2 regions of the Paenibacillus sp. FSL R10-2782 genome follow, and region 1 is predicted to be linked to the other one. Evidence: riboswitches for the same ligand, from Rfam matches in the RefSeq annotation. Region 1 holds a riboswitch; the other holds the start of a gene.

Region 1 (7,521 bases):
TAATCATTGAAGTTCCCCCTCCCATCCTTTACCAATAAAAAATGCCTAAGCACAATTCAACACTATTGTTAGCAATAGCACTCAATTGAACTCAGGCATTGCCCGCATCACCGGTCACAATCCTTTATATAGTGCTATTGTAGCACAAAAAAAAGCGATTTCAACATATTTTATTCTTATTCGACAAAAAACATTACAAACACAGGTCCTTTCACCTAGCCCCTCAGTTAAGCGTTACTCTATGTAGTCGTGCGTTCAATGAGGCTGTATTGCAGGGGTTGCAGCTCCATTTGGCGACCCACGAGCTGAGGGGAAAGCATGTAAAAGGCATTTTGCGCCTGAGCCTCAATTGGATTCTGAACGGTTGTAATGCCCATCGTATGCGAGAGCTCCGTGTTATCAAACCCGACGATTGCCAGATCTTCCGGCACGCTCAGCAGTTGTCTGCGGGCTTCGCAGAGAATACCAACCGCCACATAATCGTTGGAGCACAGAATAGCCTGTGGGAATTCGTCCCGATACTGTAATAAATCGCGCACCACCTGCTCACCGTCACGGATGTTATAGATGGAAGATTGATTCCAATGCTGCAATACAGGAAGATTATGCAGCTCCATGATATACGCATAGGCTCGTTGTCTGCTATGGGTGTTGATGCTGCTTGGGCGACCAAAGGCATTGGCTATACGAGTATAGCCTTTTTGTATCAAGTGTTTTAGCGCTAGCATGTATCCTTCGTACTGGTCCATGGCGACGGAGCGAATATCGGTATGATCCATTCGTTGCCACGACACAATCGGGCCATACTTGCAATAAGTGCTTAATAAATCGGTATCATTTACACAGGAAATGATGACCAGCGCATCAACTCTTTTTCTTTTCAGATCTTCGAAGGCCTGAAGCTCTTTCTTCTTGTCTTCTCCCGAAGTATAAATTATCGTTTGAAATTCGTACTGGCCCGCCACCTCTACAAAGCTGTTCAGAAATGCGAGAACAATTTCATTAATGGTTGAAGTGATGATGCCAATTTGAAGGGTCTGACCCTTGGATAAGGAAATGGCGTTCCGATTGGGAACGTAATCCAGCTCCTGCATGATTTTTAAAATCTTGCTTCTCGTCTCCTGGCTCACATGGGGGGACTTGTTTAACACTCTGGATACCGTAGCTTTGGAAAAGCCCGCCAGTTTGGCAATTTGATCAAGATTCGACATGCTGCTTCTCCTCACATATGAAAAATATTTGACATGAAACGCGTTACAACGTTTAGGATGCTTATGAGGGCATTACGTCTATTTTATAGCATCTGTCGATGCATTTCAAAAAAACGTTCCTTATGTTGTGGTATTATCCTGGCAATACTTGCGATATCGTAAAGCTAAGCCTTTAGGAAACGAGGGGATTTGCGAAATGACGATTCAAATTGCATATTTAGGATTTGGCAAAAGTACAACCAGATATCATCTGCCCTATGTTCAGATCAGGGACACCTTTCAAGTATCGAGAGTGTTCACACGCCAAGTGAGGGAGGACATGGAAACGGCTTACCCGGACATTCAGTTCTCGGACCAAATTATGGACGTTCTGGGCGACCCGGAAATATCACTTGTCGTTGTATGTACGCCTTCCTCTACGCATTATGAATATGCAAAATTGGCTCTATCCCATGGCAAGCATGTGCTGGTGGAAAAGCCTTTTTGTGAAAACCTTGAGCAAGCGCGGGAACTGACCCAACTCGCCAAGGAACATAATCTCATCATTATGCCTTATCAAAACCGTAGGTTTGACAGCGATTATCTAGCGTTCAAGGAAGCTCTCCATTCCGGAAAACTGGGCGACATCGTCGAAATTGAATCCCATTACGATTATTTCCGTCCCGATGCCAGTATGCCCGGCGGCAATCCTGTCAACGGAATGTACTACGGACTCGGTGTTCATACATTGGACAGGCTCATCGCCTTATTTGGCAGACCGGAGCAAGTCGGGTATGACATCAAGTCCATTCGTACTCCTCATGGCGCTGATGATTACAATGAAACTATATTATATTACCCGGACAAAAAAGTGATTGTAAAAACTTCTCTGGTGGTGTGCCTGCCTTACCCGCAGTTCACCATTCACGGGACAAAAGGCAGCTTTGTCAAATGGGGGGACGATCAGCAGGAAACCTGGCTGAAAGCCGGCAAGACCCCGGATGCGGAAGGTTTCGGACTGGATAATCCCACTTCCTATGGCAAACTTAAATACGTGACGCCCGGTAGTAGTGAAGCTATCGAGGAAACACTTCCTACGCCAATAGGAGATTATGGACAATTGTATGACTCGTTGTACGAGTCCATTGTGCACGGAACACCCAAGCTGGTTAAGGACGAGGACATATTGCTGACAATCGAAATATTGGAAAGCGGCTTTAAGCAGCCTTCCCCGTCCATCGTTGATTTCTGACGATAGACTCGCCATCAAGAAAGGAAGTTATGCCATATGAAGCTCGGAATGATTGGAACCGGATGGATCAGCACGGAATGGGTTAAAGCCGTGAAAGAAGGTGGCGGCTGGGAAATTACAGCCCTCTTTGTTCGAAATAAGGACAAAGGCACAGCTTTTGCCGCTGGGTGTCAGCTTGAAAACATTACGCTGTATGACAGTTTGGAAGAGATGGCTCAATCCGATATTGATGCCATTTATATTGCTACGCCCAATTCCTTGCACATGCCGCAAGCGCGTCTTTTTTTGGAGCATGGCAAACATGCGATTGTCGAAAAACCGATCAGCCTGACAGAACAGGAATTGCGAGAAGCTTACGAGTTGGCTGACCGAAATGGTTGCTACCTGCTGGAAGCGGTTCGCCATATCCATGAGCCTAATTTTTTGCGCCTTAAGGACAACTTGAAGCGCGTGGGCAATATCCAGGGCGGCACCTTGTACTCCATGCAATTTTCCTCCCGGTATGATCAGTTGCTGTCAGGAGATACTCCTAATATTTTTTCTCTGTCTTATGGCGGGGGGGCATTAACGGATTTGGGTGTGTATTCACTGTATTTTGCCATTGATTTGCTCGGAGCTCCGACATCAGGCTTGTACCGTGCCCAAAAGCATGAGAATGGCGTGGATTTGGGCGGCCCGATCCTACTGTCGTATCCCGATTTTACAGTGGTGATCCAACTGGCCAAAAATGCTGTAACCACCAACCGTGTTGAAATTTACGGGGACCAGGCCACTATGATCTCCAGTGGTGTTTCTGGTATCACGGAGGTATCGGTGATGGATGTCCGTACTCAGGAAATAGATACTATAAGTGCTCCTGAAACTCATCATTTCATGTTTCACGAGGCTCAGGAATTTTATCGGATCATTGCCGAAAAGGACAAAGACCGCTACGAAGAATTGAAGTCATTAAGCATAGAGGTTCAGAAGATCAGCAATGAGCTGCGCCATCAAAATGGCATTTATTTTGAAGATATACAAAAATAACTAAAGAAAAGAGGCTCTCATACTATGACTAAGACATTAAAAGGATTTCCGAAAAACTTTCTGTGGGGCGGGGCAACCGCAGCTAACCAATTGGAAGGCGCTTTTGACGTAGATGGAAAAGGATTGTCCAGTGCGGACGTGATTGCTTATGTACCCAAAGCAGAGCGCACAAACGATCATGCTATAGAGATTTCGTCCGAGCGACTCGAAGACATTTTGTCTGGTAAGGTAAATGCCCGTTTTCCAAAGCGCGAGGGTGTGGATTTTTTCCATCATTACAAAGAAGATATCGCATTATTTGCGGAAATGGGCTTTAAGGTATTCCGCATGTCCATTAACTGGTCACGGATTTTCCCGAATGGTGATGATGCGGAGCCGAATGAAGCAGGACTGCAATTTTACGATAATGTATTTGACGAGCTGCGCAAGTATGGGATAGAGCCACTGGTGACATTGTCCCATTACGAAACACCGCTAGGACTGACACAGAAATATAATGGCTGGCTCGGTCGTGAAGTGATACAACACTACGTCAATTATGCCGAAACGGTGTTTACACGTTATAAGGATAAAGTGAAATACTGGCTGACTTTTAATGAGATCAATGTGATGACGATGAGTCCGTTCACAGGTGGCGGTGTGGTCATTGACCGTGTAGATAACAAGCAACAAGCGATCTATCAAGCCCTGCATCACCAGTTTGTGGCGAGCGCATTGGCGACAAAACGAGGCCATGAGATTATTCCTGGCTCTCAAATCGGCTGTATGCTGGCTCGTATGGAAAGCTATGCACATACGTGTAACCCGGAGGACGTGCTGAAAAGTCAGCATGAAAACCAAATGAATCTGTTCTTTACGGATGTACATGCCCGTGGGGAATATTCAAATTATATGAATCGTTATTTTGAAGAAAATAATATTGTTTTGCACACAGAACCCGGCGATGCCGAAATTTTGAAAAACAACACGGTTGATTACATCTCATTCAGCTATTACATGACCTTGACCGTCTCTGCAGGTCCGGAAGGCGAGAAGGCAGCGGGGAACCTGATTGGTGGCGTGAAAAATCCATATTTGCAATCCTCTGACTGGGGCTGGCAGATTGATCCGATCGGCCTGCGTGTTACGCTGAACACATTATATGACCGCTATCAAAAGCCGCTGTTCATCGTGGAAAACGGCTTGGGTGCATATGACAAGGTGGAAGAAGACGGCTCCATTCACGATACCTATCGCATTGATTATTTGCGCCAGCATATCGCCCAAATGAAGGAAGCGATTGCGGACGGTGTGGATTTGATTGGTTACACTAGCTGGGGGCCTATCGACCTTGTGAGTATGTCTACTTCCGAAATGTCCAAGCGTTACGGATTTATTTATGTTGATCTGGACGATGACGGTAATGGAACATTGAAGCGCTCCAAGAAGGATTCTTTTGACTGGTACAAAAATGTAATTGCCACTAACGGCGAAGAACTGTAATCCAAGCTAACTGAATATAACCCGATATGGTCTGGGGGCGGGTGCGGCGAAGAACATCATGAGGATGAATCTGGCTGCGCCCGCTCTTATTTTATAGGCTCGTCCTAAAAAAACGGAACAACTTCACAAATTTTTCACTTGTAAAAAGCTGAAAGTTTTCTGTATAATAAAAAACAATTTCATATGTCTGGTTGATGTTTGCGGGAGATGGAACGTAAGTTCCGACCGAAGGGGCAAAACTCTCAGGTGCTTGGGCTGATTACAGCAACAAGCGGGACCGTAAACGGACAGAACTCTGGAGAGACCCTTAATTGGGCGCCGAAGGTGCACCGCAGATATCATCTGCTTAAACTCTCAGGCAAAAGGACAGAGACGCGAATAACCTGTGACAGGGGATGCCCTAGGCTTTTTTATGAGCTGTTAGTGGCTGAATCCTGCACAAGATGGTTGTATTTTTTCGTGCCTTTAACCTCTCCAGGAGTCGAATCAGCGGATTTGACTCTTTTTTGTTTTTTAATATGCTGGAGGAGCGGGTTGAAATGAATTTGGTACATGTGTTAGAGACAATTAGCAGTTGGATATGGGGGGCTCCACTGATTATTCTCGTTATGGGAACAGGTCTGTGGCTGACCATACGTTTGAAAATGTTGCAGGTTTTCCGCCTGCCTCTGGCGATCAAGCTGATCGGCAAGGCTCCAAATGAGGGTAGCGGGGATGTTAGCAGCTTTGCGGCCCTGAGTACGGCGCTGGCAGCTACAGTAGGTACAGGAAGTATTGTCGGCGTCGCGACAGCGATAAAACTGGGAGGACCAGGCGCCCTGTTCTGGATGGTTGTTGCAGCCTTTTTCGGGATGGCGACGAAATATGCGGAAGGTGTGCTTGCAGTAAAATACCGGGTGAAGGATCGGAATGGACAATTTTCCGGCGGCCCGATGTATTATATTGAAAAAGGGCTTGGACGCCGCTTTAAACCGTTGGCGATGCTATTCGCCTTTTCCGGGATGCTGGTGGCGCTGTTCGGGATTGGAACATTTCCTCAGGTCAAAGCGATTGTATCCTCAACCGAAAACAGCTTCGGTGTTCCGCCAATTGTAACGGCATTGATTATTGCTACCCTTACGGGACTCGTTACTATTGGAGGGCTCAAGAGCATTGCCAAGGTATCGACCAAAGTTGTCCCCTTCAAAACAGGCTTGTACGTGTTGATCTGTATGATCGTACTGATTCGGTTCGCCGATCAGATTCCTGCCGCACTCGCACTTGTGCTGCATTCGGCATTTTCCACGACGTCTGCGACGGGTGGATTTGCCGGAGCTACGATTATGCTGGCGATGCGCAGCGGGGTAGCCAGAGGGATTTTTGCCAACGAGGCCGGATTGGGAAGCGCACCGATTGCAGCCGCAGCCGCCAAAACCAAATGGCCTGCGGAGCAAGGGCTGATTTCCATGACAGGTGTGTTTATAGATACGATGATTATTTGCGTAATGACCGGGCTAACGCTGCTGGTTAGTGGCGTATGGAGCGGTCCTACCGATGCGGGCTTGATGACGCAGCAAGCTTTCTCCAGCGCATTCCCGCTTGGTGCGGAACTGCTCACAATCATTCTGATTATGTTCGCGTTCACCACGATGCTTGGCTGGAACTACTATGGAGAACGCTGTGTTGAATATTTGCTGGGTGTCAAATGGATTAAACCGTACCGTTATCTGTTCATTGCGCTGGTTGCCGGAGGCGCGTTTATTAAGCTGGATGCGATCTGGTTACTGGCAGATATCTTTAACGCCATGATGGCCTTCCCGAACTTGATTGCATTGCTTGGCTTGTCGGGAATTGTAGTTGCAGAAACCCGTACCTATATGGATTCCCTGTATCCCAACAAGAAAAAGGGAATACTCGCAGGTGCCAGTGCAGGAGCAGCCATAGACATAGAAGAAAATGGACAAACAGTCAGATCGTAAAGTCCGATATATCCGGATTTAAGAATATTGACTCTGCAAGAACATTTGCCAGGATAACGAAAGGGAGTGTCCCTCAGCCATTACAGGCTGGGAGGACACTCCCTTTTTGCGTTTTAGAGCAGGATAAAGCTGGCTCAGTAAATCTAATCTTTGACCGCTCCGGCGGCAAGATCGGAAATAAACTGGCGGCTAATGAAAAGAAATAAAATGATAAGTGGCAGTACAGCCAACAGGGTGCCAGCAATGACCATCGCATAATCCGTATTGTAAATACCGTTTAATTGGGACAGCGCAATCTGGAGCGTAAATTTGCGCTCATCGGTTAATACGATTAACGGCCATAAATAATCATTCCATGCTCCTATAAAGGTGAATGCGCCGAGAAAAGCGAACGCAGGACGTAGAATCGGGAGCGCCACATTCCAATACAGCCGAAAAAAGCTGCATCCGTCCATACGCCCCGCGTCCAGCAGCTCCGTTGGAATGGATTCCTCTGCATATTGGCGTATCCAGAAGATGCCGAAGGCATTTACCATCCCCGGAATGATCAGCGCTTTGAACGTGCCCACCCATCCAAAGGCGGCCATCATGACAAAGGAGGGGACAAGCGACA
Region 2 (7,521 bases), 190 kb from region 1:
TTAAAATTTCCGGGATTGCCGCTTCGGCAGGCATCGCCATTGCCCGGGCGTTTATCTTGGAGCATCCGAATTACGCTGTAGAGAGACGCGCGGTTGGTGATGTTGAAGCTGAAATTGCAAGATTGGATGCGGCTTTGGCAGAATCTCAAACCGAATTGGAAGCGATTAAGGAGAAAACTTTACAGGAGCTTGGCGAGAAAAAAGCAGAGATTTTTGCTTCTCACCTGTTGATCCTGAATGATCCTGAATTGATCGATCCAGTTAAAGCCAAAATCAGAGATGAGCAGCTTAATGCTGACTATGCTCTGAACGAGGTAGCTACACAGTTTATTTCCATGTTCGAAAACATGAAAAGTGCTTATTTGCAAGAACGCGCATCGGACATGCGGGATGTAACCAAGCGGATCCTGAATCACCTGCTTGGTGTTCATTTTGTCAGTCCTGCAGAAATTGCCGAAGAAACGATTGTACTTGCAGAAGATTTGACACCTTCCGACACAGCTCAGCTGAATCGCGAATTTGTTAAAGGCTTTGCAACCAATATCGGTGGACGTACTTCGCACTCGGCTATTATGGCTCGTTCTCTTGAAATTCCTGCGGTTGTTGGAACTAAAAATATACTGTCCCAAGCTAAAAGCGGCGATTTGATTATCGTCGACGGTCTGGATGGTCACGTATTCGTGAACCCTTCCGAAGAGATCGTTGCGGAGTACAAGGCTAAACAAGTGGCATACGACAAGCAACGCGAAGAGTGGCGCAAGCTGCGCGGCGAAGCTACGGTTTCCGTCGATGGTGTGCACGTCGAACTGGCAGCCAATATCGGTACGCCTAACGATGTAGCTGGTGTACTGGATAACGGTGGCGAAGGCGTCGGCCTGTATCGTACTGAATTCTTGTACATGGGACGCGACAAGCTTCCATCCGAAGAAGTACAGTACACAGCATACAAAACCGTTCTGGAAAGAATGGAAGGCAAACCAGTTGTAGTCCGTACGTTGGACATTGGTGGCGACAAAGAGCTTCCTTATTTGGATCTACCGAAGGAAATGAATCCGTTCCTCGGATTCCGTGCTATTCGTCTGTGTCTGGACCGTCAGGACATTTTCCGTACTCAATTGCGTGCTTTGCTGCGGGCAAGTGTACACGGTAACCTGCGGATCATGTTCCCAATGATTGCTACACTGAACGAATTCCGTGAATCCAAAGCTGTGTTGCTGGAGGAAAAGGAAAAGTTGGTAGCAGCGGGTGTAGCTGTATCTGAAGAAATTCAGTTGGGCATCATGGTAGAAATTCCTTCTACAGCGGTATTGGCTGACCAATTCGCAAAAGAAGTTGATTTCTTCAGTATCGGTACGAACGATCTGATTCAATACACAATGGCAGCGGATCGCATGAACGAGCGGGTTTCTTACCTGTATCAACCATATAACCCATCCATTCTGCGTCTGGTGAAAATGGTTATTGATGCCGCTCACCGTGAAGGACGTTGGGTTGGTATGTGCGGCGAAATGGCAGGGGATACAACAGCAATTCCATTGCTGCTGGGTCTGGGACTCGATGAGTTCAGCATGAGTGCCACTTCCATTCTGCCAGCACGCAGTCAAATTTCGAAATTGTCCCGCGCGGATATGGAGAAACTGGCTGCAAAAGCTTTGGACATGCAAACAGCCGAGCAGGTTGTTGAATTGGTTCAAAGCATTGAAGGCTAAGGAAGGGTATCACATTTTCAAAGGTTATATCTTTTTCCAACAAAAAGTGCTGTCTACATACAGCGGCCGGTATCTAATAGATACCGGCTTTTTTGTATGCCCAAAATTTAAGTTTGCTTTTAGCTGCATGAGCAATTCAATATAGGCTTGCGAGCTGCAGTTGCTTCGTCCAGTCGCGTGACTGGAGTGGTATACGGAGCATTCAGCACCAATTCAGGCGTTTCCTCCGCTTCCCGCGCAATTTGGATCATCGTGTCGATGAAGGCATCAAGCGTCTCCTTGCTTTCCGTTTCGGTCGGCTCGATCATGATACATTCCTCTACATTCAGCGGGAAATATATTGTAGGTGGATGGTAGCCGAAATCGAGCAATCGCTTGGCAACATCAAGCGTACGCACTCCGAATTTCTTTAAGCCGCGCCCAGACATCACAAATTCGTGCTTGCAATACCCCGGATAAGGGATGTCAAAATGCGGAGCCAATCGGTGCATCATATAATTGGCATTGAGTACGGCACATTCGGATACCCGCTTCAAGCCATCAGGACCGTAGCTGCGGATATAGGCATAGGCACGGACAAGAATACCGAAGTTGCCATAAAAGGCTTTGACCCGTCCGATAGAATCTCCCTGTTCTCGGTCCCAACGGTACGTGCCCTGTGGATCACGCACGACAAGCGGCTTGGGCAAATACGGAATGAGCCGCTGCTTTACCCCCACAGGTCCCGCGCCGGGCCCGCCTCCGCCATGTGGGGTACTCATCGTTTTGTGCAAATTGAGATGCACCACGTCAAAGCCCATATCCCCAGGGCGGGTGATCCCCATAATGGCGTTGGAGTTCGCGCCGTCATAGTAGAGCAGGCCACCCGCTTCATGCACAATCGCGGCAATGTCAGCGATTTGCTTTTCGAACAGCCCGAGCGTGTTCGGGTTGGTCAGCATAAGCGCAGCGGTGTCGTTGCCTACGGCTTGACGCAGCGCGTCCAGATCCACCAGCCCCTGTGGTGTGGAGGGGAGGGTTATCGTTTCGAAGCCTGCCACAGTGGCGCTGGCGGGGTTCGTTCCATGCGAGGAATCCGGCACGAGCACCTTGGTACGCCGCTCACCACGCGCTTCGTGGTAGGAGCGAATCATCATCAGCCCGGTCCATTCGCCATGGGCGCCCGCGGCGGGCTGAAGGGTGACGGCATCCATGCCAGTTAACGCGGCCAGATCGTTTTGAAGCGTATGGAGCAGCGCCATGGCGCCCTGGATGCTGTCCTCCGGCTGGTACGGATGGATTTTGGCGAAGCCTGCATAACGGGCGACATCCTCGTTCACCTTGGGGTTGTATTTCATCGTACAGGAGCCGAGTGGATAAAATCCGTTGTCCACGCCAAAATTACGCCGTGACAGTGCGGTATAATGTCGAATAACGTCTACTTCGTATACCTCGGGCAATGCCGCAGGCTCGTTGCGCTGCGCATAATCCGGCAAAAGCTCTGCTACTGGACGACGGGGAACATCGCATTCAGGCAGGGAATAGGCGATACGGCCCGGTCTGCTCAATTCAAAAATGAGCGCCTGCTCATGTTTTTTCTTCTGATTTTGACTGGATTCGACTTCTGGATTCGGTGTTCCCTGATCCTGTCCTGTAGTATGCGTCATAGCAATCCCCCCAAGATGTGTACGAATTGATCGATCTCTTCCTTTGTCCGTTGCTCTGTCACGGCAATCAGGATGTGACCTGCATATTCCTCATAATTCCGGCCCAAATCGTAGCCGCCGATAAAGCCAGCAGCAAGCAATCCGGCTTGCAGTTTATTCATATCCGTACCCTCAGGCAACCGAAGGGCAAACTCGTTAAAGGTGGGTGCGGTAAAGGAGGCGGTTACGCCCTTCAAGCCGAGTAATTGCTCCAGTGCGTAGCGGCTTTTGTGCAGGTTTAGCTCGGCTACTTCCGCGATGCCCTGTCTACCCATGACGGACAAATACACAGAGGCAGATAAAGCGAGCAACGCCTGATTGGAGCATATGTTAGAGGTGGCCTTCTCCCGGCGGATATGCTGCTCCCGTGCCTGCAAGGTCAGCACGAAGCCGCGTTTGCCGTTGCGGTCTGTGGTCTGGCCCACAATACGGCCAGGGATGCGGCGCATATGCGCCTGTGAAACGGCAAAGTAGCCGCAGGTCGGGCCGCCGAGGGAGGAGGAGATGCCAAGCGGCTGCGCGTCTCCTACGACAATATCCGCACCCTGCTTGCCGGGTGCTTCCAGCAGGCCTAACGCCAGCGGATTGGCGCTTACGACCATAAGGCCCTTGTGGGCATGGACCAGGTCAGCCATCGGCTTCAGATTTTCCACGGCCCCGAAAAAATTAGGGCTTTGGACCAAAACAGCCGCCGTCTGTTCCGATATGGCTACCGCTAATGCTTTCACGTCGGTTACACCGTCTGCACAGCCGATTTCCACGATATCTAAATCCAGCCCGCGCGCATAAGTAGCCAGCACCTGGCGTGCCTCTGGATGGACGGTCCGCGATACGATAAGCTGCTTGCGGCGGGTGGCAGCGGCGGCCAATGAGCCTGCTTCTGCCAGCGCAGTCGCTCCATCATACATACTGGCATTGGCTACAGCCATGCCTGTTAATTCGCATATATACGATTGGAATTCGAAGATGGCTTGCAGCTCGCCCTGGCTTACCTCCGGCTGGTAAGGAGTGTAGGCCGTATAAAATTCCGAGCGCGAAGTGATATGCTGGATGACGGATGGAATATGATGATCGTAAATCCCTGCGCCGAGAAAGCTGGCGTGCGTGTCTGTATTGGCATTTTGCCCGGCCAGTCCGGATAAGTGGCGGGTTAAGGCTCTTTCGTCTAGCCCAGAAGACAGGGGAAGCTCCCCCTCATACCGGATCGCCTCAGGAATATCGCTGAATAGATCGTCGATAGACGATGCGCCGACCGCGCGTAGCATTTCCGCTTGATCCTGTTCAGTCATGGGAAGGTAACGATGTTGTTTCATTGGGTCTGGCTCCTTTCAACCAACAAATCGTAAAAACGTAGAACGATTAACAAATGATTAATAAACGATTGCGAACGGGGTAGCGTTAGTAACGGATCACGATAGTTATAGTAAGCCGAGCATTTAAATTAGCGTGGACGTTTATAAAAGGGCGCTGCTACCACCTCGGCACGCAGGCGCTTGCCACGAATCTCGACCCCCAGCGGTGTGGATAGGGAACTGAAACGGCAGTCCACCAGAGCCAAACCCAGATTACGCTTTAAGGTGGGCGACTGGGTTCCCGTTGTGACCTCGCCAATGTGCTGTCCTTCCGCAAAAACGGGATAATGGGCACGCGGTATGCCGCGGTCGAGCATTTCCAGTCCGATCAGCTTGCGCGGAATACCTTGTTCTTTCTGACGTTGCAGGGCCTCTCTGCCGATAAAATCTCCCTTATTCAGCTTGACGAAGAAGCCTAAACCAGCTTCCAGTGGGGAAATGGTAGCGGACAACTCCTGCCCGTACAGCGGTAGCCGCGCTTCGAAGCGCAGCGTATCCCTGGCTCCAAGTCCGGCGGGAACCAGACCATACGGTTCACCGATGCGAAGCAATCCGTCCCACACTGCCGGTGCATCCACCGCAGGCACATAAAATTCAAAGCCGTCTTCCCCCGTGTATCCGGTGCGGGAGACGAGCGCTTTTGCCCCGAACAACTGCACATCCTCATTGAATCGGAAGGATGCCAGCTTCGTAATGTCCGTGTCTGTCACGGCTACGGCAATACGAGCAGCTTCAGGTCCTTGCAATGCCAGCAGTGCTACCGCATCTGATACGTTTTCCAGATGAACGGATGCAGGAGCATGGCGAAGCAGCCAATCCCAATCCTTGTCGATATTGGAGGCATTCACAACGAGCATGTAACGCTCCGACCCTTTACAGTAAACAAGCAGGTCGTCTACTACACCTCCATCCGGGTAACACAGGAGCGAGTATTGGGCCTGACCTGGCTCCAACTGACTGACATCGTTCGTCGTTACCTGTTGCAGAAATGCTTCGGCTTCCTGGCCTTCGACCAAGAATTCACCCATATGCGATACATCGAACAATCCCGCACGTTGTCGGACGGCCTCATGCTCCTTTTGAATGCCACTGAACTGTACAGGCAGCTCCCAGCCGCCAAAATCAATGCAACGAACCCCCGGCAGCGTGCCGTAGGACGAATACAGCGGCGTTTTTCGCAAGTTAGTCATTTTTCCACTCCTATCCGGTGTGATCAGCTAAACAAAAAAGACAGGCCGAAAAAAACGTATGAACGGCAGTCCACACACTTTTTTTCAGCTCTGTCCTTGATACCTGAGAGTTACCCCGGTGCGTACCAGGTTTCCCCTTGGGTGATCCGCCTGTATGGCGAATGCTCTCCAGAGATGCGTCCGGCAGAGGTCCTTTTGCCTGAGAGATTCACCTGCGATGCAGGTTTACTCCTTCGGCGCTGCCCTTGGATCAGCTATATGCCATCCGGTCCTGCCGGTAACAGCTTGATTCCACTCGCTTGCTACCTTGTTTTCACAAGTGGCAGCAGCTATGCGAGTTTTTGGCAGTCTCTCCCTCCACGTTCATCCGCGTTTACAGTTATCGGGTATTTCCAAAAGCACTTGTTATAACCCATTAATACGCAAATTTATTCGAAATGTCAACAAAAATGTCATGAAAAATATTATTAAAAACATTTTATTCATAAATAAGGATATGTAAGCGTTTGTTATATCCTGTCGTATTTTTAATTAAAACAACATATGGAGGGATATGAAATATTTTTGTTAGTATTATTGACATAATAGTTCTTCTTGTCATAATCTTAACCTGTCATAGATGGGTAGGCGAAACAATGTAATCCATATGGAAGCGAGGCGGAGCAGGATGAGTGAAGTGAAGCAGCAATTGTGGTACACGGAGGAACACGAGTGGGTTCAGCGCACAGAGGATGGAACGGTACGAATCGGTATCACGGACTTTGCACAGCATCAGCTGGGGGATATCGTTTTCGTGGAGCTGCCTGGGGAGGGAGCAACGATTGAGCAGGGGGCAGAGATTGGTACTATTGAATCGGTAAAGACAGTATCCGACCTGTTCGCTCCGGTGACGGGAACGGTGTTGAAGGTGAATGAAGAACTGGAAACCACGCCTGAACTGGTAAACGAGTCTCCCTATGAAAAAGGCTGGATGATCGAAGTGGAGATTGGAGAAGATGTAGAGGAAGCACTAAGCAAGCTGCTGTCTGCGGATCAGTACGAGCAGTTGACTGCCAATGAGTAATAATGGGGCAAATTAGGTTGGATAACTGAATAAGAGTGGCGTTTGTCCGCTCGGTTTTGTATAAAAATAGTCGCGATGATTGGGCATAGCGGCTATTTTTTGCTGTCTTTTTTGGCAAGCGTAATTACGTGTTTTTTCCTTACTTAGAGGTTATTCCTTGTACAGAAATGGTATAGATGACGCATGGTTTCTCGATTAAATTCTAACGTTACAGGCCATATTAAGAGGAATTATGCCTAATGATTTCGCGCCTGTTTATCTTAAATTTAAATGTTGTCATCAACGTTCATGACGAAAGTACGTTTTCATTTCGTTGATGAAGATAGCGTTGTCATTTAGTATGAATTTTAAGAAAAGGTAGTGATGCTTTTTACCTATAAGGAGGATATGAATATGAGCACAGTGGACGCAAAGTCCAATTCAAACGGAGGCGCACGCGTTGCCGTACAGCGTTTTGGTCGTTTTCTCAGTGGTATGGTTATGCCCAATATGGGAGCTTTTATCGCGTGGGGATTGATCACG

Evidence for each region. Region 1 has a riboswitch for glycine ahead of NST83_RS18670 (sodium:alanine symporter family protein). Riboswitches for the same ligand answer to the same signal wherever they lie in the genome.
Region 2: linked by a shared signal. The riboswitch ahead of gcvT (glycine cleavage system aminomethyltransferase GcvT) and the one ahead of NST83_RS18670 (sodium:alanine symporter family protein) in region 1 are both predicted to bind glycine.

Annotation. Positions count from the first base shown of each region.
Region 1 is NZ_CP151951.1:4,130,807-4,138,327, reverse strand. Features, by position in the region: gene NST83_RS18695 (PRD domain-containing protein) at 1-7, opposite strand, end outside; gene NST83_RS18690 (LacI family DNA-binding transcriptional regulator) at 240-1,211, opposite strand; gene NST83_RS18685 (oxidoreductase) at 1,408-2,442, shown strand; gene NST83_RS18680 (Gfo/Idh/MocA family oxidoreductase) at 2,479-3,468, shown strand; gene NST83_RS18675 (glycoside hydrolase family 1 protein) at 3,493-4,950, shown strand; glycine riboswitch at 5,142-5,218, shown strand; glycine riboswitch at 5,236-5,330, shown strand; gene NST83_RS18670 (sodium:alanine symporter family protein) at 5,490-6,908, shown strand; gene NST83_RS18665 (carbohydrate ABC transporter permease) at 7,052-7,521, opposite strand, start outside.
Region 2 is NZ_CP151951.1:3,942,084-3,949,604, reverse strand. Features, by position in the region: gene NST83_RS17810 (HPr family phosphocarrier protein) at 1-4, shown strand, start outside; gene ptsP (phosphoenolpyruvate--protein phosphotransferase) at 1-1,709, shown strand, start outside; gene gcvPB (aminomethyl-transferring glycine dehydrogenase subunit GcvPB) at 1,829-3,355, opposite strand; gene gcvPA (aminomethyl-transferring glycine dehydrogenase subunit GcvPA) at 3,352-4,707, opposite strand; gene gcvT (glycine cleavage system aminomethyltransferase GcvT) at 4,836-5,936, opposite strand; glycine riboswitch at 6,114-6,303, opposite strand; gene gcvH (glycine cleavage system protein GcvH) at 6,604-6,999, shown strand; gene NST83_RS17780 (PTS mannitol transporter subunit IICB) at 7,393-7,521, shown strand, end outside.